4 regions of the Streptomyces sp. MMCC 100 genome follow, and region 2 is predicted to be linked to each of the others. Evidence: riboswitches for the same ligand, from Rfam matches in the RefSeq annotation. Region 2 holds a riboswitch; each other region holds the start of a gene.
What was found. A riboswitch is a leader RNA that binds a small molecule or an ion and turns the genes downstream of it on or off. The one in region 2 is predicted to bind cobalamin.
Positions count from the first base shown of each region.

Region 1: it holds a riboswitch for cobalamin, as region 2 does, so the genes downstream of both, ABS735_RS18435 (ABC transporter substrate-binding protein) here and ABS735_RS27285 (energy-coupling factor ABC transporter permease) in region 2, are expected to answer to the same signal.
Region 3: it holds a riboswitch for cobalamin, as region 2 does, so the genes downstream of both, ABS735_RS08530 (cobalamin biosynthesis protein) here and ABS735_RS27285 (energy-coupling factor ABC transporter permease) in region 2, are expected to answer to the same signal.
Region 4: it holds a riboswitch for cobalamin, as region 2 does, so the genes downstream of both, ABS735_RS30490 (ribonucleoside-diphosphate reductase subunit alpha) here and ABS735_RS27285 (energy-coupling factor ABC transporter permease) in region 2, are expected to answer to the same signal.

Region 1 covers NZ_JBGORK020000001.1:3,955,711-3,963,167, reverse strand. The annotation lists gene ABS735_RS18445 (ABC transporter substrate-binding protein) at 1-395, shown strand, start outside; gene ABS735_RS18440 (DUF2470 domain-containing protein) at 593-1,297, shown strand; cobalamin riboswitch at 1,433-1,632, shown strand; gene ABS735_RS18435 (ABC transporter substrate-binding protein) at 1,665-3,227, shown strand; gene ABS735_RS18430 (ABC transporter permease) at 3,229-4,176, shown strand; gene ABS735_RS18425 (ABC transporter permease) at 4,173-5,015, shown strand; gene ABS735_RS18420 (ABC transporter ATP-binding protein) at 5,012-6,589, shown strand; partial or broken gene ABS735_RS18415 (acyl-CoA dehydrogenase family protein) at 6,619-6,771, shown strand; gene ABS735_RS18410 (enoyl-CoA hydratase/isomerase family protein) at 6,768-7,457, shown strand, end outside.
Region 2 covers NZ_JBGORK020000001.1:5,885,103-5,892,559, forward strand. The annotation lists gene ABS735_RS27260 (DUF7144 family membrane protein) at 1-8, opposite strand, end outside; gene ABS735_RS27265 (hypothetical protein) at 241-840, shown strand; gene ABS735_RS27270 (chloride channel protein) at 837-2,195, shown strand; gene ABS735_RS27275 (potassium channel family protein) at 2,192-2,758, shown strand; gene ABS735_RS27280 (MerR family transcriptional regulator) at 2,812-3,447, shown strand; cobalamin riboswitch at 3,518-3,703, shown strand; gene ABS735_RS27285 (energy-coupling factor ABC transporter permease) at 3,734-4,453, shown strand; gene ABS735_RS27290 (energy-coupling factor ABC transporter substrate-binding protein) at 4,450-4,797, shown strand; gene cbiQ (cobalt ECF transporter T component CbiQ) at 4,798-5,547, shown strand; gene ABS735_RS27300 (ATP-binding cassette domain-containing protein) at 5,544-6,392, shown strand; gene ABS735_RS27305 (MFS transporter) at 6,412-7,457, opposite strand, start outside.
Region 3 covers NZ_JBGORK020000001.1:1,866,761-1,874,217, forward strand. The annotation lists gene cobN (cobaltochelatase subunit CobN) at 1-861, opposite strand, end outside; gene ABS735_RS08525 (cobyric acid synthase) at 858-2,390, opposite strand; gene ABS735_RS08530 (cobalamin biosynthesis protein) at 2,387-3,391, opposite strand; cobalamin riboswitch at 3,499-3,640, opposite strand; gene ABS735_RS08535 (hypothetical protein) at 3,790-4,011, opposite strand; gene pitH (low-affinity phosphate transporter PitH) at 4,046-5,326, opposite strand; gene ABS735_RS08545 (class II aldolase/adducin family protein) at 5,551-6,261, shown strand; gene ABS735_RS08550 (alpha/beta hydrolase) at 6,437-7,457, shown strand, end outside.
Region 4 covers NZ_JBGORK020000001.1:6,617,982-6,625,438, reverse strand. The annotation lists gene ABS735_RS30505 (bifunctional albaflavenone monooxygenase/terpene synthase) at 1-393, shown strand, start outside; gene ABS735_RS30500 (GlxA family transcriptional regulator) at 409-1,377, opposite strand; gene ABS735_RS30495 (ribonucleotide-diphosphate reductase subunit beta) at 1,628-2,650, opposite strand; gene ABS735_RS30490 (ribonucleoside-diphosphate reductase subunit alpha) at 2,650-5,025, opposite strand; cobalamin riboswitch at 5,150-5,293, opposite strand; gene ABS735_RS30485 (GNAT family N-acetyltransferase) at 5,359-5,865, opposite strand; gene mctP (monocarboxylate uptake permease MctP) at 5,951-7,457, opposite strand, start outside.

The DNA of each region.
Region 1 (7,457 bases), 1.9 Mb from region 2:
CCGTCGGCGTCGTCGGCTCCTACGAGGAGAACAACTTCTACGCCTGGGGCGAGAAGAACATGCAGGGCACGCTGCTCGTGCCCCTCGGCTTCAGCTACTCCGAGCAGGAGAGCGACATCGTCAAGGACCAGAAGGAGCCGGAGGCCGTCCTCTCCAACGAGAAGCTGGCGTCCGCGGTCGGCGACGCCGACGTCCTCTTCCTCGACTCCAACCTGCGCGGTGAGGTGAACGCCTTCATGAAGGACGTACAGGCCACCTCCCTCTACAAGCAGCTGCCCGCGGTGAAGGCCGGACACGTCTACGTGGGCGGCAAGAACACGGTGGCCGGCTACACGGACGCCAACTACACCCTCGACCGCGTCGAGGACGCTCTGAAGGACCTCCAGGGCGCGTAGGCGCCACCGCGTCCAGGAAGGAGCGGAACTTCGCGTGGTCTCGGCGGTCTTCCGCCACGCGACGTCCGAACGGCCCGCCCCCGCGCATCTCGACGCGCCGGGGCGGGCCTTCGGCGTACCGGCGCCGCGTCCTGACAACGAGACTCGGGTAAGTGGGGTAGGCAAACCTGACTCTTTGACCTCCGGGAGGATGCCGGATGCGTCGTACCCCCTTGCGCGCCGGCGCGCCGACGGCCGCCGAACGCGCCCGCTCGATCCTGGCCGCCGCCCACTCGATGACCGTGGTCACCGACGGCCGGCACACCGGAGTCCGGCACCTCGACGGCACCGGTCTGATGGGCCACGTCCATCTGCACGCCCCGTTCGAGGGCCCCGGTGCCCCGCCGGCCGGGCGGGTGCCGATCCGGCTGGAACTCACCGACATCGCCTCCACCCCCGTACGCGACCGGCTGCGTGCCCGCGTCACCCTGACCGGGCTGCTGGCCGCGCCGTACGACCCCGATTCCGCCGAGAGCACCTGCATGGAGTTCGGCCAGTGCGTCCTGGAGGACGCCTGCGGTCGCACCTATGTGCCCCTTACGGAGTTGGAGGCGACCGACCTCGACCCCCTGGCGACGAGCGAGGCGGGCCTGTTCACCCATCTCGTCGACGACCACCCCGAACTCGTCCCCCTGCTCCTGCGCCTGGTGCGCCCCCTGCCGGGCAGGGAAGTGCGGCGGGTGGTCCCGGTGGGGATCGACCGCTACGGACCGACACTGCGGCTCGAACGCGCGCGGGGCCACCGCGATGTCCGGCTGCCCTTCCACAGGACCGTGCACCACATCGACCACATCGGCCCTCAGATCCACGCCCTGCTGGCCGCCTCCCGCCGCCTCTCCCACACGCGGCACCTGCTCACCTGAACACCACTCGCCGGCTCACGGGCTCCCTCGCCGGGGCGGGTGCCCGAGACCGAGCACGGCGGGCCGTGCCGGAAGGTGGTCGGTACCGCCGGTCCGGCCAGGGGGAGGATCCCTCATCACGGCGCGAGGCCCCGCTTCCCGGCGTCGTCGGCAGGTGCGCCAGAATGAGGGCACGAGGCGACGGGGATCAGGAAGCCGGTGCGAGTCCGGCGCGGTCCCGCCACTGTGACCGGGGAGCAGACCTTCCGCGTGCCACTGTCTGCAGCCGCGGACGGGAAGGCGAAGGCGAGCGACGATCCGGGAGCCAGGAGACTGACCCGTTGCCGGTCCGCAGGCAGGGGCGAGGACACCCCGGAGAGGATCGACAGTGACGAGGCATGCCCCGACGCGGGCCGCGCAGCGACCGCAGCCCGGCAGACGAGAGGTGCTGGCCGCAGGAGGCGCCCTGGCGCTCGCCACGACCGGCCTGCTCGCCGGGTGCGGCGGCGACCAGAAGGACGGAGGCGGCGGCGACCGGTTCCGCGCCGCTTTCACGGCCGGCGGCTCCCAGGAGACCCTCGACCCGCACGTCGCCCCGAACTTCGTCGACCAGGCCCGCGCCAAGGCCCTGTACGACACGCTCGGCACCTACGCGGACGACATGTCCGTCCGCAAACGGCTCGCGGAGTCGTGGGAGAGCGACGCCTCCGGCACCCGGTGGCGCATACGGCTGCGCAAGGCCGAGTTCCACGACGGGAAACCGGTCACCGCCGAGGACGTGCTCTACAGCTACCGGCGCGCCGCCGACCCCGCCACGGGCTCCCCGTCCCAGGTACTGCTCTCCGCGATCGACTTCGACACGTCCAGGGCCGACGGCGAACGCTCCGTCGTCTTCGTGCTGAAGGCGCCGAACTTCGAGTTCCCCACCGTCTTCGCCGGCCCCGGCACCGAGATCGTCCCCGACGGCACGACCGACTTCCGTGAGCCCGTCGGCTCGGGTCCCTTCACCTACGTCTCGTTCACCCCGGGCGGCACCGCCCGCTACCGGCGCTGGGCAGACCACTGGGACGGCGCCCCGCACATCGCCGAACTCGAGATCGTGCCCGCCAACGAGGAGTCGGCGCGGCTGAACGCGCTGCTGTCCGGTCAGGTCCACTACGCCGCCGACATGGCCGGCACCTCCGTCGAGAGGCTCGAGAAGGAGGGCTCGACGCGGTTGCTGACCGCGAAGCGGGCCACCGCACAGCAACTGCTGCTGCGTACCGGCCGCAAGCCGTTCGACGATCCCCGGCTGGTACGTGCCGTGCAGCTGGGCATCGACCGGGACGAGCTGGTGAGGGTCGCGCTGGCCGGGCACGGCGAGGTGGGCAACGACCTGTTCGGACTGGGCCTGCACGGATATCCGGACGACCTCGCACCCTGGCAGCGAGACGTCGACGAGGCCCGGCGGCTGGTGCGCCAGGCCGGTGCCGAGGGTTTGCACATCACCGTGGAGACCAGCTCGGTCGACGCGGCGTGGGAACCGGCCGCTGACCTCATGGCCGAGCAGTTGCGCGAGGCCGGGCTGAAGCTCACCGTCAACACCCGCGCCTCCAGTACCTACTTCAGCGAGATCAAGACCAAGGGCGTCGCCGCCTTCAACACCACCTCCACCCTGCCGGTCTCCGACTTCCTCCAGCAGCGGGTGCGGGGCGGAGCGGCCCGCAACCAGACGCAGTACGCCTCGAAGAAGTTCGACGAACTGCTGGACCGTTCCCGCACCACCCGGGACGAAGCCGATCGCCTCGCTCTTCTCTCCCGTGCGCAGAAGACCGCCCGGGACGAGTCCGGTCTGCTGGTGTGGTCCTTCTCCGACGCGAACGACGCCATCGCCTCCTCGGTGCGCGGACTGCGGGCCGCACCTCCGAACTCGCACGACTGGGCCCGGTTCGACCGGGTCCGCGTCGGCTGACGTGCGCCGGTACTTCCTGCGGCGTTCCCTGTTGGCGGTCTTCCAGTGCCTCGTGGTGCTGGTGGCCGTGTTCGCCGTCGGTTCGCTGCTGCCCGGCGACACGGCCGACGTACTCCGTGGCGAACTGGGCACGCCCGAACAGGTGGAGGCCCTGCGCCGGCAGCTGGGGCTGGACGAACCCGCCTGGTCCCGCTTCGTGCACTGGCTCGGCCACCTGTTCACCGGCGACCTCGGGACGTCCCTGACGACCGGCGTGCCGGTGGGCGAGGACATCGGTCGCCGGGCGGGGGTGACGCTGCTCCTGGGCTTTCCGGCGCTGCTGCTCGTCACGGTGCTCGCGCCCGTGCTGGGCACCGTGTCGGGGCTGCGGGAGGGCGGCCGGGCCGACCGGGCGCTGAACACCGCGGCCGTGGTGCTGCACGCCGTCCCCGAGTTCGTGCTGGGACTGCTGCTGGTCGCGTCGGTGTCCCTGTGGGCCGGGCTGCTGCCCGCCACCGCCGTCGGCATGGACACGGCCGCCCTGCTGGCCCAGCCGGCCGTGCTGGTGCTGCCCGTCGTCGTCCTCACGGCCCGGCACCTGTGCGACCTCGCGCGACAGGTCCGCGCGGGCGTCGCGGCGGAGCGGCACGGCGCCGTCGCCGAACATCTGCGGCTCCTGGGGATGCGGGAGCGGACCATCGTGCTGCGGCATGTGCTGCCCGGATCCCTGGGGCCGGCCGCGCAGCAGTTCGCCCGGTGCGTGGAGGGACTGCTGGGCGGCGCCGTGCTCGTCGAGGCGGTGTTCGGTTTCCGCGGCCTCGGCAGCGGCTTCGTGGAAGCGGTGCAGAACCGGGACCTGCCCCAGGTACAGACGTACGCCCTGCTGTTCGCGGGCACCGCCGTAGCGGTGAACCTCGTCGGCGACCTGGTCGCGCACCGGCTCGTGCCGCGCCGGGAGGTGACCGCGTGACCCCGGCCGGGGAGGCCGGAGCGGCGAGCCGCGGTGACAGGCCGCGCCGGCGTCCGTGGATCGCCCTGGGGCTGGTCGGCGTGCCGGTGCTCGCCGCCGTGCTGGGCCCGTGGATCGCCGACGGTACGGCGCCGGCGCAGGGGCGAGGACTTCCCTCACAGCCTCCGGGAGCCGGGCATCCGCTCGGGACGGACGTACTCGGCCGCGACGTGCTGTGGCTCGTCCTGCACGGCGGTGCCTCCGTCATCGCGAGCACCCTCGCCGCGCTGCTCGTCGGTCTGGCCGTCGGGGCACCCCTCGGACTGCTGGCCGCGGGACCCCGGCGCGGAGTCGACGAGACGGTGATGCGCGGCCTCGATCTGCTGCTCGCCTTCCCGGGGCTGCTGGTGCTGATGACCCTGGCCGCGACGGGGCACCGCGACTGGTACTGGCTGGTCGCCGTCGCGGGGGTTCTTCAGGTTCCGGCGGTCGCACGGCTGGTGCGCGGTGCCGTGCTCGCCCCGGCGACCCGGACGGTCGTCGAGGCGCTGCGCATGCAGGGACGCGGCTGGGCGTACATCCACCTGCGGCACCTGACACGGGAGCTGGCGGCGCCGCTGGCCACCGACACCGGCGGACGGTTCTCCGTCGTGCTGTACCTGCTGGCGTCCGCGAACTTCCTCGGACTGGGACTGCCCGCGTCCTCCCCGGACTGGGCCGTGCTCATCGAGCGCAACAGCGACGCCCTGTTCACCCAGCCCGCCGCCGTGCTGGTCCCCGCCGGTCTGCTGACGGCCCTGTGCGTCGGCGGCAACCTCCTCGTGGACCACGCCCTCGCCCACCACAGGAGAGGCCGATGACCTACTGCCTCCGCCGCGAGCCGCTGCTCGACGTTCCGGAGATCTCCGCCCGCGCCGACGGGGCGCACCGTCTCCTGCTCGACCGCGTGGCCCTGACTGTCCCGCCCGGTAGCGTCACCGCCGTGGTCGGCCCGTCGGGCAGCGGCAAGACGACACTGGGTCTGGCCGTGCTCGGCGCCTCGCGCGAGGGCGTACGGCTGAGTGGCCGGGCGCTGCTCGCCGGAACGGACCTGCTGCCGCTCGCACCGCACCGGCGTCCGGCGGCCCGGGCGGGCCTCGCCGCGCACCTGCCGCAGCACCCGGAGACGGTACTGGACCTGGTACGGCGCTGTGGCGGCGCCCTCACCGAACTGGCGGCCCTCGGCCATACGGGACGCGCCGCCCGCAGGAGCGCGGCACGGGGCGCGCTCGTCGCGGCCGGCCTGGAGTGGGAGACGGTGCGCCGGCGCTTCCCGCACCAGCTGTCCGGCGGCCAGCAGCAGCGGCTGGCACTCGCCTCCGCACTGGTCACGGGCGCCCGCCTCCTGGTGCTCGACGAGCCGACGAGCGGCCTGGACCCGGCGCTCGCGACCGCCCTGGGGCGCAGACTGCGGGACCTCGCGGACGAGGGCACGGGCATATTGCTGCTCAGCCACGACCTGCCGTTGGTCCGCGACACCGCCGACCACGTCGTCGTACTGGAGCACGGCCGGTGTGTGGACCACGGGCCGACGCAGGCCGTCCTCGGCGCGGCCGCCCGCACACCCCGTCACCGGGCCACCCGGGAACTGCTCGCCGCGGAAGCTGGCACCGGCGCGGGCACACGGCCCGGTCCGGCCGCGGCGGCCCCGAAGGCCCGCGTCGGAATCGCCGCCGAGGGCGTCGCCGTACGCCGCCGCTCCGGTGACCCGCTCCCCGGACCCGTGTCGCTGGCGTTCCCGCCCGGGGGCAGGACGGCGCTGCTCGGCCCCTCCGGTTCGGGCAAGACGACCTTCGGACGGGTCCTGGCCGGCCTGACCGCGCCGTCGGCGGGCCAGGTGCGCCACGATGGCGAGGCGCTGCCCGGCCGCGTGGACCGGCGCACGGCCGCCCAGCGCCGTGCCGTCCAGTACGTGCACCAGAGCAGCGCCGCCTCCTTCGAACATCACCGTCCCGTCCTTCCCCAACTCGCCGACACCGCCCGCCTCCTGCGCCGCCGGGAGCAGGCCGGGGCGACGGCCGAGGCCCTGTCGACGGCCGAGGCGCTGGGACTGGAGGAGGAACTCCTGCACCGCACCCCCGGCCGCCTCTCCGGAGGCCAGCTCCAGCGCTGCGCACTGGTGCGGGCGCTGCTGGCGCGCCCCGCCCTGCTGGTGTGCGACGAGGTGACCTCGGCGCTGGACACCGTGTCCCGAAAGCGCGTGGTCGAAGCGCTGCCCGGCCTGCTCGCCGCGGACCGTACAGCCCTGCTGTTCATCAGCCACGACCTGCTCGCCGTACGGCAACTGACGGACGACGCCGTGCTGTTCGAGGCCGGACGGTGCGTGCGGCACGGCACCGTGGACGAGGTGCTGCCGGCCGACTGGCGGCGTGCGCCGACCGTATGCGACCGCTGACGGCCCCGGGGAGGGCCAGCAGACCCTCCCGCCCGCTCCAGCTCCACGGCGGGTACGCCTACCTCGGCGCATACGACACTGAGAAGATCGTCCGTGACCTGTGTGTCCACCAGATCCTGGAAGGAACGAACGAGAACATGCGCGTCATCGTGGCCCGCGGACTGACGGAGGCGTTCCGGTGAACGACGTCCTGTTCCGCACGAGCGGCCGTACCGCCCACGTCACCCTCAACCGCCCGGGGGCCCTGAACTCCCTCACCCATGACATGGTGCTGCGCATCGACGAGGCGCTCACGGAGTGGGAGCACGATTCGGCCGTCGAGACCGTCGTCATCACCGGCGAGGGGGAGCGCGGCCTTTGCGCCGGCGGTGACATCCGCGCCATTCACGACGACGTCCGCGACGGCGACGGCCGAGCCTCGGCCGCCTTCTGGCGCGACGAGTACCGCCTCAACGCCCGCATCGCCCGTTACCCGAAGCCGTACGTCGCCGTCATGGACGGAATCGTCATGGGCGGCGGCGTCGGTGTCTCCGCGCACGGCAGCGTCCGGGTCGTCACCGAGCGGTCGAGGATCGCCATGCCGGAGACAGGCATCGGCTTCGTCCCGGATGTGGGCGGCACCCACCTGCTCGCCCTTGCACCGGGCGAGCTGGGCACCCATCTCGCGCTGACGGGCGCACAGATCGGCGCCCCGGACGCGCTCCTGTGCGGACTCGCCGACCACTACGTGCCGTCCGCCGCGCTCCAGGACTTCGTCGACGACCTCGCCGAGAGGCCCGTACGCGAGGCTCTCGCCCGTCACGTACGGCAGGCGCCGCCGGGAATCCTGGCCGGTCGGCGGGAATGGATCGACTCCTGCTTCTCGGCC
Region 2 (7,457 bases):
TGGCTCATGAGCGGAGTCCTTTCTGTGTCCCCCGTACGGGGCAGCTGCCCACCGGCGCCGACGGCACCGACAGGTCGTTCAGAGCCTGCGGGCGTCCGCGGTCCCCGGCCACGCGGGCCCGCCGGACGGGTGAACCGCGCGCCGGACGTGCGCATGCGGGCGCTCGCGGCCTCGCGTTAACTGAGCGGCATCCGCGGCCACGGGTGACCGACGGGCCTCGGGGCGGAAGAAGGAGGGCGTGTGACAAGTCGGCCGCTGCCCCGGCGGGCCCCGGCGCCCCGACGTGGCCCGCTGCCCCGGCGGAGGCCGCTGTCCCCGGGGACGCCGCTGTCCCGACGGGCCCGGCTGCTGCTGCAGGCCCCGCAGCCCCGACAGGCCCCGCTGTCCCGGGGGACGCCGCCGCCACGGGGGACGCTGTCCCGACGGGACCGGCTGCTCCTGCAGGCCCCGCAGCCCCGACAGGCCCGGCAGCCCGGTGAGGCCCGGCAGGCCCGGCAGGCACAGCTGTCCCGGCAGAACCGACAGGCTCGGCAGAACCGACAGGCACAGACGCCCTGGCAGACCCCACCGGACCGACAGGCCGGACAGCCCCAGCTGCCCGGGCAGGCCCGGCTGTCCTGGCAGTCCCCACAGAAGCGGCAGGCTCGGCAGCCCCAGCTGCCGCCCCGGCAGACCCCACAGAACCGGCAGGCCCGGCAGCCCCGGCAGAGCCCGCTGGCCCGGCAGGCCCCACTGGGCCGGCAGGCCCCACTGGGCCGGCAGGCCCGGCGGGCCCGGCAGGCCCGGCAGGCCCGGCAGCCCCCGCTGGTCCGGCGGGGCCCGCGTGGGCGGGTTCCGTGACCGCGCCGGTTAACGCCGTCCCGGAACGGGCCGAGCAGTCCCTGCGGCAGACCCTGCTCAGCCCCGGCTACCGGCGGCTGTTGCTGCTGTGCGTGCTGCTGGGCGTTCCCATCGCGCTGGCCTGTTTCTTCTTCGTCGGGCTCCAGCACGAGTTGCAGCACTGGGTGTGGGTCTCGCTGCCGGAGGCGGCCGGTTACCACGTCCCGCCCTGGTGGTGGCCGCTGCCCGCGCTGCTCCTGGCCGGGCTGATCCTGGCGCCGATCGTGACCCGGATGCCGGGCGGCGGCGGGCATCTGCCGGTGAACGGCCTGGGCGGCGCGCCCGTCGGCCCCCGCGCCCTGCCCGGCGCGGTGCTCGCCGCCCTGGCCACGCTGCCCCTCGGCGTGGTGCTGGGCCCGGAGGCCCCGCTCATGGCCGTCGGCAGCGGGCTCGCCCTGCTGGCGGTGCGACGGGCGGGTGCGGGCGCGGACCAAAGGGCGGGCGCGATCCTCGCCACGGCCGGTTCCACCGCCGCCATCTCCACCATCCTCGGCGGTCCGGTGGCCGCGGCGGTCCTGCTCATCGAGGGGGCGGGGCTCGCCGGGGCGCGACTGGTCGCGCTGCTGCTGCCCTGTCTGCTGGCCAGCGCGACGGGCGCCCTGGTCTTCACCGGCTTCGGGCAGTGGACGGGACTGAAGATCGGCGCGCTGGCCCTGCCCGAGCTGCCGCCCCAGGCCGGTCCGGACGCGGGCGACTTCCTGTGGGGCCTTCCCACGGCCGCCCTGATCGCCGTACTGGTCACGCTGGGCCGTGAGCTGGGCCGCCGCACCGTCACCTGGACGCGGCACCACACGGCCGCGCGCACCATCGCCTGCGCCACCGCGGTCGGCGTCTGTGTCGCCGCGTACGCGCTGATCACCGGCCGCTCCCCGGCCGAGGCCGCGCTGTCCGGCCAGTCCACCCTCGCCCAGCTCGCCGCGCACCCGCACGCCTGGTCCGTGGGGGCCCTGGTCGCCCTGGTCGCGTGCAAGGGACTGGCCTGGGGCGTCGCGCTGGGCGCTCTGCGCGGCGGCCCGATCTTCCCGGCCGTACTGCTGGGCGCGGCGACCGCCTCGGCCTGCTCCGGGCTGCCCGGATTCGGCGCGACCCCGGCCCTCGCCCTCGGCGTCTCCGCCGCGGCGGCCGCGGTGACGGGGCTGCCGCTGGCCAGCGCGGTCCTGGCGGTGCTGCTGATGGGCCGGGACGCCCACGACCAGATGCCGCTGATCGTCATGGCGTCGGTCGTCGCCTTCGTCGTCGCCCAGCTGGTGCGCCGGACCGAGCCGAAGGCGGCCGGGGCGTCGGGCGGGGCGTCGACGACGGGAGCGGGACCGTGACGGACCGGACGGGCGGCCGGACCGCACGCCCCCGTACCGGCTGGGCATCCGTCCGGCCCTGGCTCGTACGGGCCGGGATCGCGGCCGCCGTGGTCGTGGCCTATTTCCTGCTCCCCCTCGACCACCTGGGCCCCCAGCGGCCCGTGCTGAGCTGGGCGCTGTTCGCCCTGCTGCTGACCGTCGTGGCCGTACTGCTGCTCCGGCAGATCCGGCACGTCCTCCTCGACCGTCCGGACAGCCGGCCCGGGGTGGTCATCTCCCTGCTGATCGTCCTGTCCGTGCACGTCTTCTCGGCCACGTACTACGCCCTCGCCAAGCAGCCGGGCGAGTTCAGCGGGCTGCACACCAGGGTCGACGCGCTGTACTTCACCGTGGTGACGCTCGCCACCGTCGGGTACGGGGACATCACCCCGCGGGGCCAGGCCGCGCGGGTCGTGACGATCCTGCAGATCACCTACAGCTTCGTCTTCCTCACGGCCGCGGCGACCGCGCTGACCACCCGGATGCGGGACATGGTGGCCCGGCGGCCCGAGCGGGGCCGCTCCCGCTGGAACGGGCCTTGAAACTGCCGCCGCGTCACCTCCTGGCCTCGGTCGCACACGTGTGGAGGAGCTGCATGACGCATTCGGCCGACGGCACCCGTCGCATCGGCGAACTCGCGCGGGAGACCGGACTGAGCATCCGCGCCCTGCGCTACTACCGCCGGCTGGGACTGCTCACGCCGTCCGCCCGCACCGACGGCGGCCACCGCTGCTACGACGCCGCCGGCGTCCGGCGCCTGCACCGCGTCCTGGCGCTGCGCGGCTTCGGGCTGCCCCTGGCACGGATCCGCGCCGTACTGGACGCCGAACCCGACCACGACCCGGCGGAGCTGATCCGACGGCAGCTCGAAGTCGTCGAGGAGCGGCTGCGGCAGACCGCCGAGCTCCGGCTGCGGCTGCGGCTGCGACTGCGACTGCGACTGCGACTGCGACTGCGACTGCTGGGCGTACTGGGTGCGCTCGACGCCTCGGCCGACGGCTCGACCGAGGCCTATCTGAACGTGATCGAGGAGATGACCGCGATGGACCGGCCCCTGACACCGGAAGAGGTGGACCGCCTGAGCGAGGCGCGCCGCCGCTACGCCGAGTCCCTCGGTGAGGACGGACTCCGTGCCCTGCACCACAGGCGCGCGGAGATCTTCGCCACGCTGAGCGAGGACGGACGGCGGCGGATGTCGGACCGGCGGCGCCGCGCGTTTCGGCAGGCCTGAGGCCTCTGCGAGGGCCCGGCGGTACGTCCGCGGGACCCGAGGCCCGCTTGTGCCCACCCGCGTGGGAGCACTACTGTCGCCACGCCTTGGTGAACGGGAAATCCGGTGTGATGCCGGTGCGGCCCTCGCCACTGTGAATCGGGAAGTCCGGCTCCGGCCCTCAGGGGCAGCCACTGGATCGCTTGCGGTCCGGGAAGGCGGAGCACGGGCGGTGGTACCCGTAAGCCAGGAGACCGGCCAAGGCGCGTCGTCCATCCACGAGGTGCTGGAGAGGGTCTGCTGAGCCATGCACATAGCCGAGGGCTTTCTGCCACCGGCGCACGCGATCGCCTGGGGTGTCGCGTCCGCGCCGTTCGTCGTCCACGGAGTCCGGTCACTCACCCGTGAGGTCAGGGAGCATCCCGAGAGCACACTGCTCCTCGGCGCCTCCGGAGCCTTCACGTTCGTCCTGTCGGCCCTGAAACTGCCGTCCGTCACCGGGAGTTGCTCGCACCCGACCGGCACCGGCCTGGGCGCGATCCTGTTCCGGCCGCCTATCATGGCGGTCCTGGGCACCATCACCCTGCTCTTCCAGGCGCTGCTGCTCGCCCACGGCGGGCTGACCACGCTCGGCGCGAACGTCTTCTCGATGGCCATCGTCGGCCCCTGGGCCGGGTACGGCGTCTACCGGCTGCTGCGCCGCTGGGACGTGCCGTTGATGGTCACCGTGTTCTTCGGGGCGTTCGTCGCCGACCTGTCCACGTACTGCGTCACGAGCGTGCAGCTGGCGCTGGCCTTCCCGGACCCGAGCAGCGGGTTCCTGGGCGCGCTCGGCAAGTTCGGGTCCATCTTCGCCGTCACGCAGATCCCGCTCGCGGTGAGCGAGGGCCTGCTCACGGTGATCGTGATGCGGCTCCTTGTGCAGTCCAGCAAGGGCGAACTGACCCGGCTGGGCGTGCTGCCGGCGAAGGCGGGGACGGGCGCGGGCACGGGCACGGGGACCAAGGAACAGGCGGTGGCCCGATGAGCCGCAACGCGAAGATCAACGCCCTGCTGCTGCTCGCCGTGGCCGCGCTGGCGGTGCTGCCGCTGGTGCTGGGGCTCGGCGACCACAAGGAGGAGCCGTTCGCCGGGGCCGACGCGGAGGCCGAGACGGCGATCACCGAGATCGAGCCGGACTACGAGCCGTGGTTCTCCCCGCTGTACGAACCCCCGTCCGGGGAGGTCGAGTCGGCGCTGTTCGCACTGCAGGCCGCGCTCGGCGCGGGGGTGCTGGCGTACTACTTCGGGCTGCGCCGGGGCCGACGGCAGGGTGAGGGGCGGGCGTTGGCGGCGACGGCGGCACCGCGGGACACCCCTGAAGGGGACTGAGTGCTGCCGATCGACGCGGCGGCGCACGGCAGTCGCTGGCGCCGCCGCCATCCCGTGGACAAGGCCGTGCTCGGTCTCGGTCTGACCGTGCTCGCGATCTCGCTGCCGCCGTGGCCGGGTGCGGCGCTGGTGCTGGTGACGGCGCTGACGGTGCTGCTCGGCCCGGCGGGCGTGCCCGGGCGCCGGCTGTGGCGGGCGTACCGGGTGCCGCTGGGCTTCTGCGTGACGGGGGCGCTGCCGCTGCTGGTGCAGGTCGGGGGCCTGGACGGGTTCCTGTCGGCGGCCGACGGCGGTGCGGTGCGCGCGGGTGGGCTGCTGCTGCGCACCTCGGCGGCCTCGCTGGGGGTGCTGCTGTTCGCGTTCACCACGCCGATGTCCGACCTGCTGCCCCGGCTGGTGCGGGCCGGGGTGCCCGCGCCGGTCGTGGACGTGGCGCTGGTGACGTACCGGATGAGTTTCCTGCTGCTGGACTCCGTGCGCCGGATCCGTGAGGCGCAGGCCGCGCGGCTGGGGCACACCACGCGGGCGGCGACCTGGCGTTCGCTCGGGGGGCTCGGCGCCACCGCGTTCGTGCGGGCCTTCGACCGGGCGGCGCGGCTCCAGTCGGGGCTCGCCGGGCGCGGTTACGACGGCACCCTGCGCGTGCTGGTGCCGGAGGCCCGCGTCTCGGTGCCGTTCACGGCGGCGAGCGTCGCGCTCCTTGCGGCGCTGGCCGGCCTCACCCTCGTACTGGAAGGACCCCTGTCGTGAGCGAACCGGCGCAAGCAGCGGAACCGGCCCTGGTCGCCCTGCGGGGCGCGTCGTTCGCGTACGAGGAGGGCCCGGACGTGCTGGCGGGGCTGGACTTCGCGGTGCGTGAGGGGCGTGCGCTGGCGCTGCTGGGCCGCAACGGCAGTGGGAAGACCACGCTGATGCGGCTGCTCAGCGGCGGACTTCGGCCGCGCGCGGGGACGTTGTCGGTCGGCGGGGAGCCGGTGACGTACGACCGCAAGGGGCTGACCCGGCTGCGGACCACGGTGCAGTTGGTGGTGCAGGACCCGGACGACCAGCTCTTCGCGGCCTCGGTCGGCCAGGACGTGTCCTTCGGGCCGCTGAACCTCGGTCTGCCCGACGCGGAGGTCCGGTCCCGGGTGGAGGAGGCGCTCGCCGCGCTGGACATCGCGGCGCTGGCCGACCGGCCCACGCACCTGCTGTCGTACGGGCAGCGCAAGCGGACCGCGATCGCCGGGGCGGTCGCGATGCGGCCCCGGGTGCTCATCCTCGACGAGCCGACCGCCGGGCTCGACCCGGACGGGCAGGAGCGGCTGCTCGCCACCCTGGACCGGCTGCGGGCCGCCGGCACCACCGTGGTGATGGCCACCCACGACGTCGACCTCGCCCTGCGCTGGTCCGACGACGCCGCCCTGCTCACCCCGGACGGTGTCCGCACCGGCCCGACCGCCCCGACGCTGGCCCGCACCGACCTGCTGCGGCGGGCCGGGCTGCGGCTGCCGTGGGGCGTCGCGGCGGCCGGGCTGCTGCGGGCGCGGGGGCTGTTGCCCGACTCGGCGACCGGTCCGCGTACGGCCGAGGAGTTGGCGGCGCTGGCGGAGTGACGGAACGTGGGCGGGGGGCTCAGCCCTGGGAAGGGACCGACTCGGCGGCCCGGTCCCGTGCCGCGCTCTCCGCGGAGTTCTCCTCGGCGGCCCGGCGGGCCCGGCGGCCCGGCAGGACGGCGAGGACGATGGCCGTGCCGGCGGCCATGATGATGCCGCCGGCGAGGCTGGTCGTCGAGACGCCGTGGGCGAAGGCCCGGTTCACGGCGTCGGCGAGGGCCTGCGCCTGCTCCGGTCCGGCGGCCGGGTCGGTGGCGAGCCGCTCGGCGACGGCCAGTCCGCCGCCCACCGAGTCCTGGGCGGTGTCCAGCGCGGTGGCCGGGAGCCGGTCGCCCACCAGGCCGGCCAGTTCGTCCCGGTAGGCGGTGCCGAGCAGGGAGCCCAGGACGGCGATGCCCAGCGAGCCGCCGAGTTCCAGCGCGGTGTCGTTGGCGCCGCCGCCCACGCCCAGTTCGCTCTCCGGGAAGGAGCCCATGATGGTGTCGGTGGCCGGGGAGACGCTGAGGCCGATGGCGAGGCCGAGCAGCAGCATCGGGGCGAGGAAGTCGGCGTAGGTGGAGCCCTGGTCGATCAGGACCAGCAGGAAGACGCCGACGGTGCCGATGGCCATGCCGGAGCCGACCATGGCCTTCACGCCCAGCTTCGGGGTCAGCCGCCCGGTCACCGCCGCGCCGACGAACACGGCACCGGCCAGCGGCAGGAGTCGTACGCCGGTCTCCAGGGCGCCGTAGCCGAGCACGAACTGCAGGAACTGCGTGGCGTAGTAGATGGCGCCGTAGGTGCCGAAGAAGAAGAACAGCACCGCCAGCATGGAGCCGCTGAAGGGCCGCAGCAGGAAGCGCCGCACGTCCAGCATGGGGTGCGGGTGGCGCAGCTCCCAGGCCACGAAGGCGATCAGACCGGCACCGGCGACGACGGCCGCGGTGACGGGACCGGCGCCCCAGCCGAAGTGCGGGCCCTCGATGGTCGCGTAGACCAGGCTGCCGACGGAGAGGATGGAGAGCAGGCCGCCGACGTAGTCGACGCGGCCCGTGCCGGCCGCCCTGGACGGCGGTACGAGGATCA
Region 3 (7,457 bases), 4.0 Mb from region 2:
CACGGTGACCAGGCGCCCGTCGAACTCCGGGATCGCGACCTGCATCGCCGCGTCCATGGGGGAGAGCGCGGCGTCCGAGGCCTCCCAGGCGGACCGGGAGGAGGTGAGGCAGAGCCCCTGCAGCACCGGGATGTCCAGGTCGGCCAGCGCGCCGATGTCCCAGGCCTCCTCGTCGCCGCCCGCCGACGCCTGCGAGGCGTGCGTGCCGCCGGCCGCGAGGACCGTGGCGACCAGGGCGTCGGCCCGGCCCAGCAGCTCGTACAGCCCGGCGTCCGCACCGCGCAGCGAACCGCAGTACACCGGCAGCGCGTTGGCGCCGCGCGCCTCGATCGCGTCGCACAGCGTGTCGACGAAGGCGGTGTTGCCGCTCAGCTGGTGGGCGCGGTAGAAGAGCACGCCGACCGTCGGGCGGCCGGCCACGACGTCCCGGGAGCCGTGGACGCCGTACTCCGGCATCTTCTCCGGCTCGTCGAAGCCCTCGCCGGTCAGCAGCACCGTGTCCGACAGGAACCGGGCGAGCTGGGCGAGGTTGCCCGGGCCGCCCTCGACCAGGTAGCGCAGCGCCTCGGCCACCACCCCGGCCGGGACCGACGACTCGGCCATCAGCTCCGCGTCCGGCACGCTCTCGCCGCCCAGCAGGACGGTCGGGATGCCGGCGGCCCTCAGCGCGGCGAGCCCGTCCTCCCAGGCGCGCTTGCCGCCGAGCAGGCGCACGACGGCGAGGTCCGCGCCCTCGACCAGGTCCGGCAGCTCCTCCCGGACGTCGACCCGGGTCGGGTTGCCGATCCGGTAGGCGGCGTCCGACGCGCGGGCCGCCAGCAGGTCCGTGTCGGCGGTCGACAACAACAACACTGTGCTCATGCGGGCGCTCCCGGTGGAATGAAGGGCAGTCCTTGCGGCGCGCCGGACTCGATGAGCCGCCACAGCGCGTCGGTGTCCGCGTGGTGTTCGATCAGGTCGCCGAGCCGGTCGAGCTGCTCCTCGCGCAGCGCGGCGAACGAGGTGCCGGGGGCCGGCACGAAGCGGCGGCCCGCGGCGGCGGCCACCTCGCGCAGGAACGCCCGCCGGAATCCGTCCGACTCCAGCGAGCCGTGCCAGTGCGTGCCCCAGGTCTGGCCGACCCGGCAGCCGTCCAGGCTGTGTCCGTCGTCATCAGAGATGAACGCGTCCCCGCCGGTCACGTCGGCGACCCCGTGGTGGATCTCGTACCCCTCGACGCGCTCGCCGAGGGCCTCGCCCACCGGCCGCGTGAGGGTCTTCTCGCGGGCGAACCGTACCCGCACGGGCAGCAGTCCGAGGCCGTCCACGTGACCGGCACGCGACTCGACCTCGTCCTCGATGTGCTCGCCGAGGAGCTGGAAGCCGCCGCAGATGCCGAGCACGGGCCGCTGTTCGGCCGCCCTGCGCGCGATGGCGTCCGAGAGCCCCCGCTCCCGCAGCCACTCCAGCGCCCGGACCGTCCCGCGCGTCCCCGGCACGATCACCAGGTCGGCGTCGGCCAGTTCCTCCGGCCGGTCCACGAAGCGCACCACGACGCCCGGCTCGGCTGCCAGCGCGTCCACGTCCGTGAAGTTGGACATCAGCGGGACCGCGCAGACGGCGACCCGCAGCACGTCCTCACCGACGGGCGGGGCGACGACGGACTCCCGCACCGTCCCGCGCAACGACACCCTCAGCCCGTCCTCCTCGTCGATGCCGAGCCCGTGCCGGAAGGGCAGCACGCCGTACGTCCGCCGGCCGGTGAGGCCGTGCAGCATGTCCAACCCGGGCTCCAGCAGCGACACGTCGCCGCGGAACTTGTTGACGAGGAACCCGGCGACCAGCGCCTGGTCCTCGGGTGCCAGCAGCGCCACCGTGCCGAAGAAGGAGGCGAAGACGCCCCCGCGGTCGATGTCGCCGACGACGAGGACGGGCAGTCCGGCGCCCCGGGCGATCCCCATGTTGACGATGTCGGTGCGGCGCAGATTGATCTCGGCCGGGCTGCCGGCCCCCTCGCAGATCACCGCGTCGTAGGAGGCACGGAGTTGGGCGAGCGAGTCGAGCACCGTGCCGAGCAGCCGCTCCTGGCGCCCGCCGTGGTAGCCGCGGGCGCTCATCTCGCCGACGGGTCTGCCGAGCAGCACGACCTGGCTGCTGCGCTCCCCGCCGGGCTTGAGCAGCACTGGGTTCATGTGCGCGGTCGGCTCCACGCGGCAGGCCTGGGCCTGCATGGCCTGCGCCCGCCCGATCTCGGCGCCCTCGCGGGTCACGAAGGAGTTGAGCGACATGTTCTGCGCCTTGAAGGGCGCGACGTTGACGCCCTGGCGCACCAGCCAGCGGCAGATACCGGCGGTGACGACGCTCTTGCCGGCGTCGGAGGTGGTGCCGGCGACGAGCAGGCCACCGTTCATGACGTACGTCCCTTCCTGACGCCCCGGTTGTTCCGGGCGGCCCGGTGCGCGCTCCCGGCGGCCCCGCGCGCGAGCAGCCGTGCGCCCGCGCACACGCCCAGCGCCAGCCAGCCCACGCGCCGGGACAGCCGTACCGCCCGGTCGATGTCGCCGGCACCGGCCCGTACGGCGCGTCCCGCGGTGCCGTTGAGGACGGGCCGGTGCTCCACCCGCCCGCCGTAGGAGAGCGTCCCGCCGAGCCGTACGCCCAGGGCGCCCGCGAAGGAGGCCTCCACGGGCCCGGCGTTGGGGCTCGGGTGCTGTGCGGCGTCCGCACGCCAGGCCCGTACGGCGCCCCGGGGATCGCCGCCGGCCACGGTGGTCAGGACGGCGGTCAGGCGGGCGCCCGGCCAGCCCGCGAGGTCGTCGAGGCGGGCGGAGGCCCAGCCGTAGCGGCGGTACCTGGGCGACTTGTGGCCGACCATGGCGTCCAGGGTGTTGACGGCCCGGAAGCCGAGCAGCCCGGGCACTCCGGCCACGGCGCCCCACACCAGCGCGCCCACCACCGCGTCCGAGGTGTTCTCGGCGACGGACTCCACGACGGCCCGGGCGATCCCGTCGGCGTCCAGCGCCCGCGGGTCCCGCCCGCACAGGTGCGGCAGCCGCGCACGTGCCGCCTCGACGTCCCCGGCCTCCAGGGCCCGGCCGATCGCACCGGCCTCGCGGGCGAGCGAAGTGCCGCCGACCACGGCCCAGGTGGCCGCACCGGTCAGCGCGACGGAGGCGGCGGGGGAGCGGCGCACGAGCCGGGAGGCGGCCAGCCCGAGGGCGGCGGCGCCACCGGCGCACACGACGGTGTGCAGGGCGCCCCAGCCCCGGTGGTCCCGCCACAGCAGCTGTTCCACGGCGCCCGCGGCACGGCCGAACGCGGCGACCGGGTGTCCGCGGCGCGGGTCGCCGAGGAGGAGGTCACCGAGGAGGCCGGCGGCGGCGCCGTACGCGAAGACGCGTCCGGCACGCATGGGCTCAGCCGGTCACACGGGCAGGGAAGCACCTGGTACTGGGCGTCGAGCGGTGGCGGCAGCCGGGCATCGCGTCATGTCCTCACTCAGGGTGTCCACGCCCTGGTTCGAAGAGTCCGGCGGTGAGAGTTCCTGGCTCCCGGGGGTCCTGATCCCCGGTCACAGTGGCGGGACCGCGCCGGATTCGCACCGGGCTTCCTCTCCTGCCGCCGTAGATGGCCCCGGAAGTCCACCACGGCCCGCGAACACCCGTCAACCTGGCGTTGACCTGCGACGGGGGAGTGTGCGAAGGCCCACACCCGAAGGGTGTGCGCCGGCACGCGAAGAGGCGGGGCGCGGAACGGTTCGAGCCCGTCCCGCGCCCCGCCCCGGGGCGTGCGCGGTGTTTCGGAGAGCGCTCAGGCGACGATCAGATAGATCCCGTACGCCACCGCCGCCGTGCAGGCCGCGAAGCACGCGTACGCGCCGGTGACCGCGAGGGCCGCGGAGCCGCCCTCGGCGGCGGCCCGCTCCTGGCGGGAGAGGCCGACGATGCCGAGGGTGAACAGGCCCACCAGGGCCACCGTGACCACGAGGCTGACGCCGAAGACGGAGCCGAGGGCTGCCCAGTCGATGCTCATGGAGGTTCGCTTCCTTCGTACCCGGGTCGCGGGCTCAGACGGTGGTGGCGGCCGACGGGGCCTTGGGATCGGCGGTGGCGGCCGGGGCCGGGACGGTGGCCGCCAGGTCCTCGGTCAGGCCCGCCGGGGGCGGGGACACGGCGGCCATGGCCGTGGTGACCACACCGGCCGGCTCGGACGGCTCGACGGACCCGGGCTCCCCGGCGCCCACCGTGTCGCCGTCGACGACGTTGGTGTGGTCGACGACCTCGCGGCGGGAGATCCGCCAGATCGCGAAGCTGGACGCGATCAGGAACACCGCGACGAGGGCCGTGCCCCAGTCGCCGAGGCGGCAGACCCACTCGGCGAGCGCGGCGACCAGGGCCGCGGCCGGCAGCGTCAGGCCCCAGGCGACGAACATCCGGGTGGCCGTGGACCAGCGGACCACGCCGCCCTTGCGGCCGAGGCCCGCGCCCATCACCGCGCCGGAGACCGAGTGCGTGGTGGAGAGGGAGAAGCCGAGGTGGGAGGAGGCCAGGATGACCGTGGCGGCGCTGGTCTGGGCGGCGAAGCCCTGCTGCGGCTGGAGGTCGGTCAGGCCCTTGCCCATGGTGCGGATGATGCGCCAGCCGCCCAGGTAGGTGCCGAGCGCGATGGCCAGACCCGCACCCAGGATGACCCACACGGGCGGGTCGGAGTCGGGGGCGAGCGAGCCGCCGGCGATCAGGGCGAGGGTGATGATGCCCATGGTCTTCTGGGCGTCGTTGGTGCCGTGGGCCAGCGAGACCAGACCGGCGGAGGCGATCTGGCCGGCGCGGTAGCCCTTCGCGGCGGCCTTGCCGTCGGCCTTGCGGCCCAGCGAGTACGTCATCCGGGACGCGAGCATCGCCGCGACGCCGGCCACGATCGGGGCGGCGATCGCGGGCAGGAGCACCTTGGTGACGAGCACGTCGCCGTTGACCGCGCCGATGCCGGCCGAGGCGACGGCGGCACCGATCAGGCCGCCCATCAGGGCGTGCGAGGAACTGGACGGGAGCCCGACCAGCCAGGTCAGCAGGTTCCAGAGGATCGCGCCGACCAGTGCGGCGAAGATGACCTCGGGACGGATGCCGGTCTCGTCGACGAGACCCTTGGAGATCGTGTTGGCGACCTCCACCGAGAGGAAGGCGCCTACAAGGTTGAGGACGGCGGACATCGCCACCGCCACCTTGGGCTTGAGCGCACCGGTCGAAATGGTCGTTGCCATCGCGTTCGCGGTGTCGTGGAAACCGTTCGTGAAATCAAACGCGAGTGCGGTTACCACCACAATCGCGAGGATCAGCGAGAAGCTTTCCATTTACCCAGGCAATCGTTCGAGGTCGTTGGCGCGACGAACGTAGGTAACCAGAGTGAACGGAAGATGAACTGGGCAGGGCGTCACGGTGACCGGAAGCGGTGTCCGTGCCTCCCTCTGCGTGCCCGCTCCGGTGCTCTCCGGAGACGTCCCTGGCAGGATCACCGCGAGGCCGTTCGACGACGGGCATGAGGGGCGCGCGGGCGGCCCGGAAGGAGACGGTGACTGTGACGTATTCGCGGGCCGGGCGGGCGGACGCGGCCGGTGAGCCGGTCAGGAAGACGACCGGTGAGGCGGCCTGCGAGTCGGCCTGGCAGGAACTCGTCGCCACGGCCCGGCGCACGGTGGCGGACGGGCTGGTGGTCGGCACCTCCGGCAACGTCTCGGTGCGCGTCGGCGACACGGTCCTGGTCACCCCGTCGGGCGTGCCCTACGACCGGCTGACCCCGGCCGACGTGACCGGCGTCGACCTGGACGGACGCCAGGTGCTCGGCACCCTGGTCCCCACCAGCGAACTCCCCATGCACCTGGCCGTGTACCGCGCCGACCCCGGCGCCCGGGCCGTCGTCCACACCCACGCCGTGCACGCGACGGCCGTCTCGCTGCTCGTCCCCGAACTCCCGCCGGTGCACTACATGACCGCCGCGCTCGGCGGTCCCGTCCGGGTCGCCCCGTACGCCGCCTACGGCACCGACGAACTGGCCCGCGCCATGCTCGACGCCCTCACCGACCGCACCGGCTGCCTGCTCCGGAACCACGGCACGATCACCTACGGCACCTGCCTCGACCAGGCCTACGACCGCACCGCCCAGCTCGAGTGGATGTGCCGTCTCTGGCTGACGGCCTCCTCCGTGCCGGGCCACTCGCCGTCGCTGCTGACGCCGGACCAGCTGGCGGAGGTGACGGAGCGCCTCCGGGGATACGGGCAGCGAAGCTGACGCCAGGGCCTGTCCGGGCTCGCCCGCCTGCCCCTGAGCCGTCCGGCAACTCCGGACAGGCCCAGGGTGCGTGCCGGGCGGCTCAGGGGGTACCGGCTACGGGACACGAGCACCCTCGTCACCCACTGTCACGCGTCCACTGGCCGCCCGAGGACTCCACCAGGAGACTGGCCCCATGCGCACTGTCACCGCAACGGCAGCCGCCGTCACCGCAGCTCTGGCGACCGGAGCGGCGAGCGTCGCCGTCGGCCGGCTCGCCAGCGACGCAGCGCTCAAGGCGCCCCCCGGCCGGCCCCTGCCCACCGAGCCCCGGCTCACCGTGCACGGCACCGCCGCCGGGCAGATCACCCTCACCCGGGACCTGGCCGCGCTGCGCCCCGGCCGGTACGGGCTCGCCGGCGACGGGTCGCACGCGGTTCTCGGCCCGGTCCTCGGCACCGTCGAGCACGGCGCCGACACCGTCGTACGCCGCCTCGAACGCGTCACGCACGGCACCCTCGAGGCCGGTGACCGGGCATGGTTCACCCCGAACCTGTACGTCGGGAACCCGGGCACGGCCCTCGGCCTCGAGTACGCCGACGTCGAGGTCCCGGGGGAACTCGGCCCGCTCCCGGCCTGGTTCCTGCCCGGGGCCCGCCCGACCTGGATCGTCGCCGTGCACGGCCTGGCCGCCACCCGCGAGCACGCCCTGAACCTGATGGCTCCCCTGCACCGCAGGAACGTCCCGGTGCTCGCCCTCGCCTACCGCGGCGACGTCGGCGCGCCGCCCTCGCCCGACGGCCTGCACCACTTCGGCGAGACCGAGTGGCGCGACGTGGACGCGGCCGTCCGCTACGCCCTCGACCACGGCGCCCGCCAGGTCGTCCTGCTCGGCTGGTCCACCGGCGCCACCATGGCGCTGCGCACCGCCGCGCTCTCCGGCGTGCGCGAGCGCATCGCGGGGCTCGTCCTGGACTCCCCGGTGCTCAGCTGGGAGACCACCCTGCGTGCCCTGGCCGCCGCCCGCCGCACCCCCGGCGCGCTGCTGCCGCTCGCCGTCCGTGCCGCACAGGGCCGCGCCGGGCTGCACGCCGACCGGGACACCGGCACGGCCGGCCTGCACCGCCCGGCCGTGCCCACCCTGATCTTCCACGGCCCCGGCGACACGGTGGCCCCCTGGCGTTTCTCCCGCCGCCTCGCCGACACCCACTCGCGTC
Region 4 (7,457 bases), 730 kb from region 2:
ATGCGTTTGCGTCCGGCCGTATGGGTATTGACGCGGCGCGCGGTGGCCGAGTCGGAACTCGGTGGCTATCGCATTCCGGCCGGTGCGGACATCATCTACAGTCCGTACGCAATCCAACGCGATCCGAAGTCGTACGACGACAACCTGGAGTTCGACCCGGACCGATGGCTCCCGGAACGCGCGAAGAATGTGCCGAAATACGCCATGAAGCCGTTCAGTGCGGGCAAGCGGAAGTGCCCCAGTGACCACTTCTCGATGGCACAGCTCGCGCTGATCACGGCCGCGCTCGCCACCAAGTACCGCTTCGAGCAGGTGGCGGGCTCCAACGACGCCGTTCGCGTCGGCATCACGCTGCGTCCGCACGACCTGCTGGTCAGGCCCGTGGCGCGGTGACGCGACCGTAGCGGATCAGGCGGCGGCCTCAGGGCCCCGGAAGGTGCGCCGGTAGGCGTGCGGGGTGGTGCCCAGGGCCCTGGTGAACTGGTGCCTCAGGGCCGCCGCCGTACCGAAACCGGCGCGCCAGGCGATCGCGTCCATCGTCTCGTCCGTCGCCTCCAGCAGCCGCTGGGCCAGCAGTACGCGCTGGCGCAGGATCCAGCGGTAGGGGGTCGTCCCCGTCTCCTGCTGGAAGCGGCGGGCGAAGGTGCGCGGGGACATGTGCGCCCTGGCCGCGAGCTGCTCGACGGTGACCTCCTCGTCGAGGTGCTGTTCCATCCAGGCCAGCACCTCGCCGACGGTGTCGCAGGAGGAGCGCGGCAGTGGCCGTTCGATGTACTGCGCCTGCCCGCCGTCCCGGTGCGGCGGCACCACCATGCGCCGGGCGATCCGGTTGGCGACCTCCGGCCCCTGCTCCTTGCGCACGATGTGCAGGCAGGCGTCGATGCCGGCGGCGGTCCCGGCCGAGGTGATCACCGGGTCCTCGTCGACGTAGAGCACGTCCGGCGCGACCTCGGCCCGCGGGTACTGCCGGGCCAGCTCGGCCGCGTGGTGCCAGTGCACCGCGCACCGCCGCCCGTCCAGCAGGCCGGCGGCGCCCAGCACGAAGACGCCGGAGCACACGCTCAGCACGCGGGTGCCCCGGTCCGTCGCCCTGCGCAGGGCCTCCAGCAGCCCGGGCGGATACTCCCGGCGGACGAAATCACTGCCCGCCGGCACCGCGATCAGGTCGGCCTCGTCCAGCCGCTCGAGACCGTACGGCGTGGAGACGGTCAGTCCACCGACGTGGGTGGTCAGCTCGGGGCCCTCCGCGGAGACCACCGCGAAGTCGTACCGCGGCAGGCCCTCGTCGCTCCGGTCGATACCGAAGACCTCGCAGATCACGCCCAGTTCGAAGGGATGCGCGCCGTCCAGCAGGACGGCGGCCACGTTGCGCAACATGCCGCCAGTGTGCCTCGGAAGTGGCAGGAAATCGAGGTCTTACGGCAGTCCTGCCACTCCCGGTAAGGAGTATCCGGCGCGACAGTGGTGTCATGACCGGAAACCAGATAGAAGGCCTTGTCGGAATGCTCGCGACCTTCGGACTCCTCGTCCTCATGGTCCTCCCCTCGGTGATCGGCATCGTGCGCGAGAGGCGCATCGACCGTCAGATCAGGGAGGCCCAGGAGGACAGGGGCCAGGGGAAGGAGACTCAGAAGTCCTCGGACAGGTCGACGGTGCCCTCCACCGCCACCTGGTACGCCGAGGGGCGCCGCTCGAAGAAGTTGGTCAACTCCTGAACGCCCTGCAGCTCCATGAAGGAGAAGGGGTTCTCGGAGCCGTACACCGGAGCGAAGCCGAGACGCGTCAGACGCTGGTCGGCCACGCACTCCAGGTACTGCCGCATCGAGTCGGTGTTCATGCCCGGGAGGCCGTCACCGCACAGGTCGCGCGCGAACTGCAGCTCGGCCTCGACGGCCTCCCGCAGCATGTCGGTGACCTGCTCCCCGAGCGCGTCGTCGAACAGCTCCGGCTCCTCCTTGCGCACGGTGTCGACGACGTCGAACGCGAAGGACATGTGCATGGTCTCGTCCCGGAACACCCAGTTGGTGCCGGTGGCCAGACCGTGCAGCAGACCCCGGCTGCGGAACCAGTAGACGTAGGCGAAGGCGCCGTAGAAGAACAGGCCCTCGATGCACGCGGCGAAGCAGATGAGGTTGAGCAGGAAACGGCGCCGGTCGGCCTTGGTCTCCAGCCGGTCGATCGACTCCACCGAGTCCATCCACTTGAAGCAGAACCCGGCCTTCTCCCGGATGGACGGGATGTTCTCCACGGCCGCGAAGGCGGCGGCGCGGTCCTCCGGGTCGGGCAGGTAGGTGTCAAGCAGCGTCAGATAGAACTGGACGTGGACGGCCTCCTCGAAGAGCTGGCGGGACAGGTACAGCCGCGCCTCGGGGGAGTTGATGTGCTTGTAGAGGGTCAGCACCAGGTTGTTCGCGACGATCGAGTCACCGGTGGCGAAGAAGGCCACCAGCCGGCCGATCAGATGCTGCTCCATGGGGCTGAGCTTCGCGAGGTCGGCGACGTCCGAGTGGAGGTCGACCTCCTCCACGTGCCAGGTGTTCTTGATGGCGTCCCGGTAGCGCTCGTAGAAGTCCGGGTAGCGCATGGGGCGCAGGGTCAGCTCGAAGCCCGGGTCGAGCAGGTTCTTCGTGGCAGGGGTCTCGGTGGTCATTACTGGCAGGCCTCGCAGGACTCGGGGTTTTCCAGGGAGCAGGCGACCGCTTCGGGGTCCGGGGTGGCCTGCACGGGGACGGTGGCGGCTCGGGCCGCGGCGCGGGCGATCCGGGTCGCCGGGCGCGAGCGCAGGTAGTACGTGGTCTTCAGGCCCTGCTTCCAGGCGTACGCGTACATCGAGGAGAGCTTGCCGATGGTCGGCGTCTCCAGGAACAGGTTCAGCGACTGGGCCTGGTCGAGGTACGGGGTGCGGGCGGCGGCCATGTCGATCAGGCCGCGCTGCGGGATCTCCCAGGCGGTCCGGTACAGCGCGCGCACGTCCTCGGGGATCCAGGTGAAGCCCTGCACCGAGCCGTTGGCCTCGCGCAGCGCCTCGCGGGTGCGTGCGTCCCACACGCCGAGCCGCTTGAGGTCGTCCACCAGGTAGGAGTTGACCTGGAGGAACTCACCCGACAGCGTCTCGCGCTTGAAGAGGTTGGACACCTGCGGCTCGATGCACTCGTAGACACCGGCGATGGAGGCGATGGTCGCGGTCGGAGCGATGGCCAGGAGCAGGGAATTGCGCAGCCCGGTCGTGGCCATGCGCTCGCGCAGCGCGGCCCAGCGCTCCGGCCAGACGGGCTCGACGCCGTAGTGGTCCGGGTGCAGCACGCCCCGGGCCGTGCGGGTCTTCTCCCAGGCCGGCGCGGGGCCGTTGCGCTCGGCGAGGTCGGCGGAGGTCTCGTACGCGGCGAGCATGATCCGCTCGGCGATGCGGGTGGACAGGGCCTTCGCCTCGGGGGAGTCGAAGGGCAGGCGCAGCTGGAAGAAGACGTCCTGCAGGCCCATCGCGCCGAGGCCGACCGGGCGCCAGCGGGCGTTGGAGCGGCCCGCCTGCTCGGTCGGGTAGAAGTTGATGTCGACGACCCGGTCGAGGAAGGTGACGGCGGTGCGGACGGTGGCGTCCAGGCGTTCCCAGTCCATGTCGCCCCTCGCGGGGTCGGCGAAGGCGCCGAGGTTGACCGAGCCCAGGTTGCAGACCGCCGTCTCCCCGTCGTCGGTGACCTCGAGGATCTCCGTGCAGAGGTTGGAGGAGTGGACGACGTGGCCGGGGACCGCGGTCTGGTTCGCGGTCCGGTTGGCGGTGTCCTTGAAGGTCATCCAGCCGTTGCCGGTCTGCGCGAGGGTGCGCATCATGCGGCCGTACAGCTCGCGGGCGGGCAGCGTCTTGCGGGCGAGCCCCGCCTCCTCCGCCCTGCGGTAGGCGGCGTCGAACTCCTCGCCCCACAGGTCGGTCAGCTCCGGCACGTCGGCGGGGGAGAACAGCGACCAGGTCCCGTCGGTGTCCACCCGGCGCATGAACTCGTCCGGGATCCAGTGCGCGAGGTTCAGGTTGTGCGTACGGCGGGCGTCCTCACCGGTGTTGTCCCGCAGCTCCAGGAACTCCTCGACGTCCGCGTGCCAGGTCTCCAGGTAGACCGCCGCCGCGCCCTTGCGCCGGCCGCCCTGGTTCACGGCGGCCACCGAGGCGTCCAGCGTCTTCAGGAACGGGACGATGCCGTTGGAGTGCCCGTTGGTGCCGCGGATCAGCGAACCGCGGGCGCGGACGCGGGAGTAGGCGATGCCGATGCCGCCGGCGTGCTTGGAGAGGCGGGCGACCTGGTGGAGGCGGTCGTAGAGGGAGTCCAGCTCGTCCTTGGGGGAGTCCAGGAGGTAGCAGGACGACATCTGGGCGTGCCGGGTGCCGGAGTTGAAGAGGGTGGGGGAGGAGGGGAGGTAGTCGAGGCGGCTCATCAGGCCGTAGAGGGCGGCCACTTCGTCCACCGCGCGGACGGTGTCGTCCTCGGCGAGTCCGGCGGCGACCCGCAGCATGAAGTGCTGGGGCGTCTCGACGGCCTTGCGGGTGATCGGATGGCGGAGCAGGTAGCGGCTGTACAGGGTGCGCAGACCGAAGTAGCCGAAGCGGTCGTCGGCGGCCGGATCGATCAGCGCGTCAAGGCGGTCCGCGTGCAGCCGTACGAACGCGGCGGTGCGGTCGGCGATCAGGCCCTCGCGGTGGCCGGTGGCGACGGAGTCGGTGAAGGTGACGACGCCCTGGGTGGCGGCCTCGGCGCGGATGCCGATGCTCAGCAGCCGGGCGGCCAGCCGGGAGTAGACCGGGTCCTCGGAGATCAGACCGGCGGCCGCCTCCGTGGCCAGCTCGCGCAGCTCGGCCTCGTCCGCGCGGGCGGACCGGCCGCGCAGTGCGGCGGCGGCCACCCGGCCGGGATCGGCGTCGGTGAGGTCGGCGGTCAGCCCGGTCAGGGTCCGCAGCAGGGCGGCACCGGGTCCGTCGGATTCCCCGGTCGCCGTCACCGGGGTCGCTGAAGCCGGATCGGCTGGCGCGATGGTCACGTGGAGCACTCCCTCGCTCGGCACGGGGCCTGGCGGAGGGCAGGGGGCAGCACACGAGCGCACGCGGCGTCGCGTCCACCGGCCCACTCCACGAGGCCCGGACGTCATGGCACCCGGGCCGGGACGGCCGGGCGCGCTGTCGGCAGGTCCTCGGACTGAACAGGCGTGCGCGCACATGCGAAGACGTACGGATACACGCAAGTACACCGTTGCGGGACAGTTCCGGATTCGCACCGGATTCCCCTGCGGCGACAGCGAGCACGAGCATACATCTTGTGCCGGGTGACGCGAGCACCCCCAGATGTTGTGTCCCGATGGGGTGTCGCGCCGGTGTCAGAGCGTCAGTTCGTAAGTGAGCAGCATGATGTCGTCCAGCTCCGGCAGGGGGTTCCAGTCGCGGTCGGGCGTGCGGACGAAGCCCAGGCGCTCGTAGAGGCGGTGGGCGGTGCGCATGGTGGCCTGGGTCGACAGCACGACGCCCACGCAGCCCGGCACGGTCCGGGCGCGGTCCACGCAGGCCCGTACGAGGGCCTCGCCGGCCCCGCGGCCGCGTGCCTCGCGGGCGACGGCGAGCATGCGTATCTCGGCCTCGCCGGGGCCCGCGATGTCCGCCATGGGCCCGCCGGACGGCACGAAGGTCACGCCGCCGAGCACCCGGCCGTCCGCCGCGGCGACCAGCACCTCGGCGGCCGCCGCCCGCTTGGCCACGTCGCGCAGCTCGTCCAGGTACGAGTCGCTCTCCCCGAAGTCGAGGAGGCCGTCGCGCAGGTAGGCCTGCGCGGTGATCTCGCCGAGGGTGTCGTACCCCTCGGCCGTCGCCCGCCGGATCACGAAGTCCATAGCGCCGAGTGTGCCCGACGGGTGCGACAACGGGCCGCCGGATTTCTCCGACGGCCCGTCTCGAAGCAGGAACTCGAACCAGGGATCAGTGCGAGCTGCCCGCCGTGGCCGGCGGCAGTTCCACCTGGACACCCGGGTCGCCGGCGTCCGCCGTGTAGTCGCTCGGCTTGGTCTCGTCGACGCCGTCGGGCGCCTTGACCGCCTTCAGGACGAAGGTGAGGACCACCGTGACCAGGACGTTCAGCACGAAGGCGGTGAGGCCGATGTAGCCGATCTCGCCGATGCCGGGGATCTCCTCGGAGGAGCCGCCGAAGTGCGCTTGCGTCGGCGAGGCGACCCCGTAGGCGGCGACCGTGCCGTAGACCATGCCGACCGCCCAGCCGCCGAGCAGCGCCCAGCGGTGGAACCAGCGGGTGAACAGGCCGCCGACCAGGGCCGGGAAGGTCTGCAGGATCCAGATGCCGCCCAGCAGCTGGAAGTTGATCGCGACGGTCTTGTCCATGCCCAGGACGAAGATCAGCGCGCCCACCTTCACCAGGAGCGACACCAGCTTGGAGACCTTGGTCTCCTGCTGCGGCGTGGCGTCCGGCTTGATGAAGTCCTTGTAGATGTTGCGGGTGAACAGGTTCGCGGCCGCGATCGACATGATCGCCGCCGGGACCAGCGCGCCGATGCCGATCGCCGCGAAGGCCACGCCCGCGAACCAGTCCGGGAACATGTTCTCGAACAGCTGCGGGATCGCCAGCTGGCCGTTCTCCACCTTGACCCCGGCCGCGATCGCCATGAAGCCCAGCAGCGCGAGCAGGCCCAGCATCAGCGAGTACAGCGGCAGGATCGTGGTGTTGCGGCGGATCACCTCACGGCTGCGCGAGGACAGCGTGGCGGTGATCGAGTGCGGGTACATGAAGAGCGCGAGGGCCGAGCCGAGCGCGAGGGTCGCGTACGTCCACTGCCCTCCCGCGGCCGGCACCACTCCGCCCGCTCCCGTCTCGGTGAACTTGTCGCTCGCCGACGCGAAGATGTCGTCGAAGCCGCCCAGCTTGATCGGGATGTAGATGATCGCCACCGCGATGACGATGTAGATCAGCGTGTCCTTCACGAACGCGATCAGCGCGGGCGCGCGCAGTCCCGACGAATAGGTGTACGCCGCCAGCACACCGAAGGCGATCAGCAGCGGCAGGTCCTTGACGAACCAGTTGGTGTCCTCGCCGCCGCCGACGCCCATCACGTCGAGCACGGCCTGGATGCCGACCAGCTGCAGCGCGATGTACGGCATGGTCGCCAGGATGCCGGTGACGGCCACCGCCAGCGACAGGCCCTTGGAGCCGAACCGGCCGCGCACGAAGTCCGAGGTCGTCACGTATCCGTGCTTGTGCGAGACCGACCACAGGCGGGGCAGGAAGGTGAAGATCAGCGGGTAGACCAGGATCGTGTACGGCACCGCGAAGAAGCCGGACGCGCCCGCCGCGTAGATGGCCGCCGGGACGGCCACGAAGGTGTACGCGGTGTACAGGTCGCCGCCCAGCAGGAACCAGGTGACCCAGGTGCCGAACGAGCGGCCGCCGAGGCCCCACTCGTCGAGGCTGTGCTCG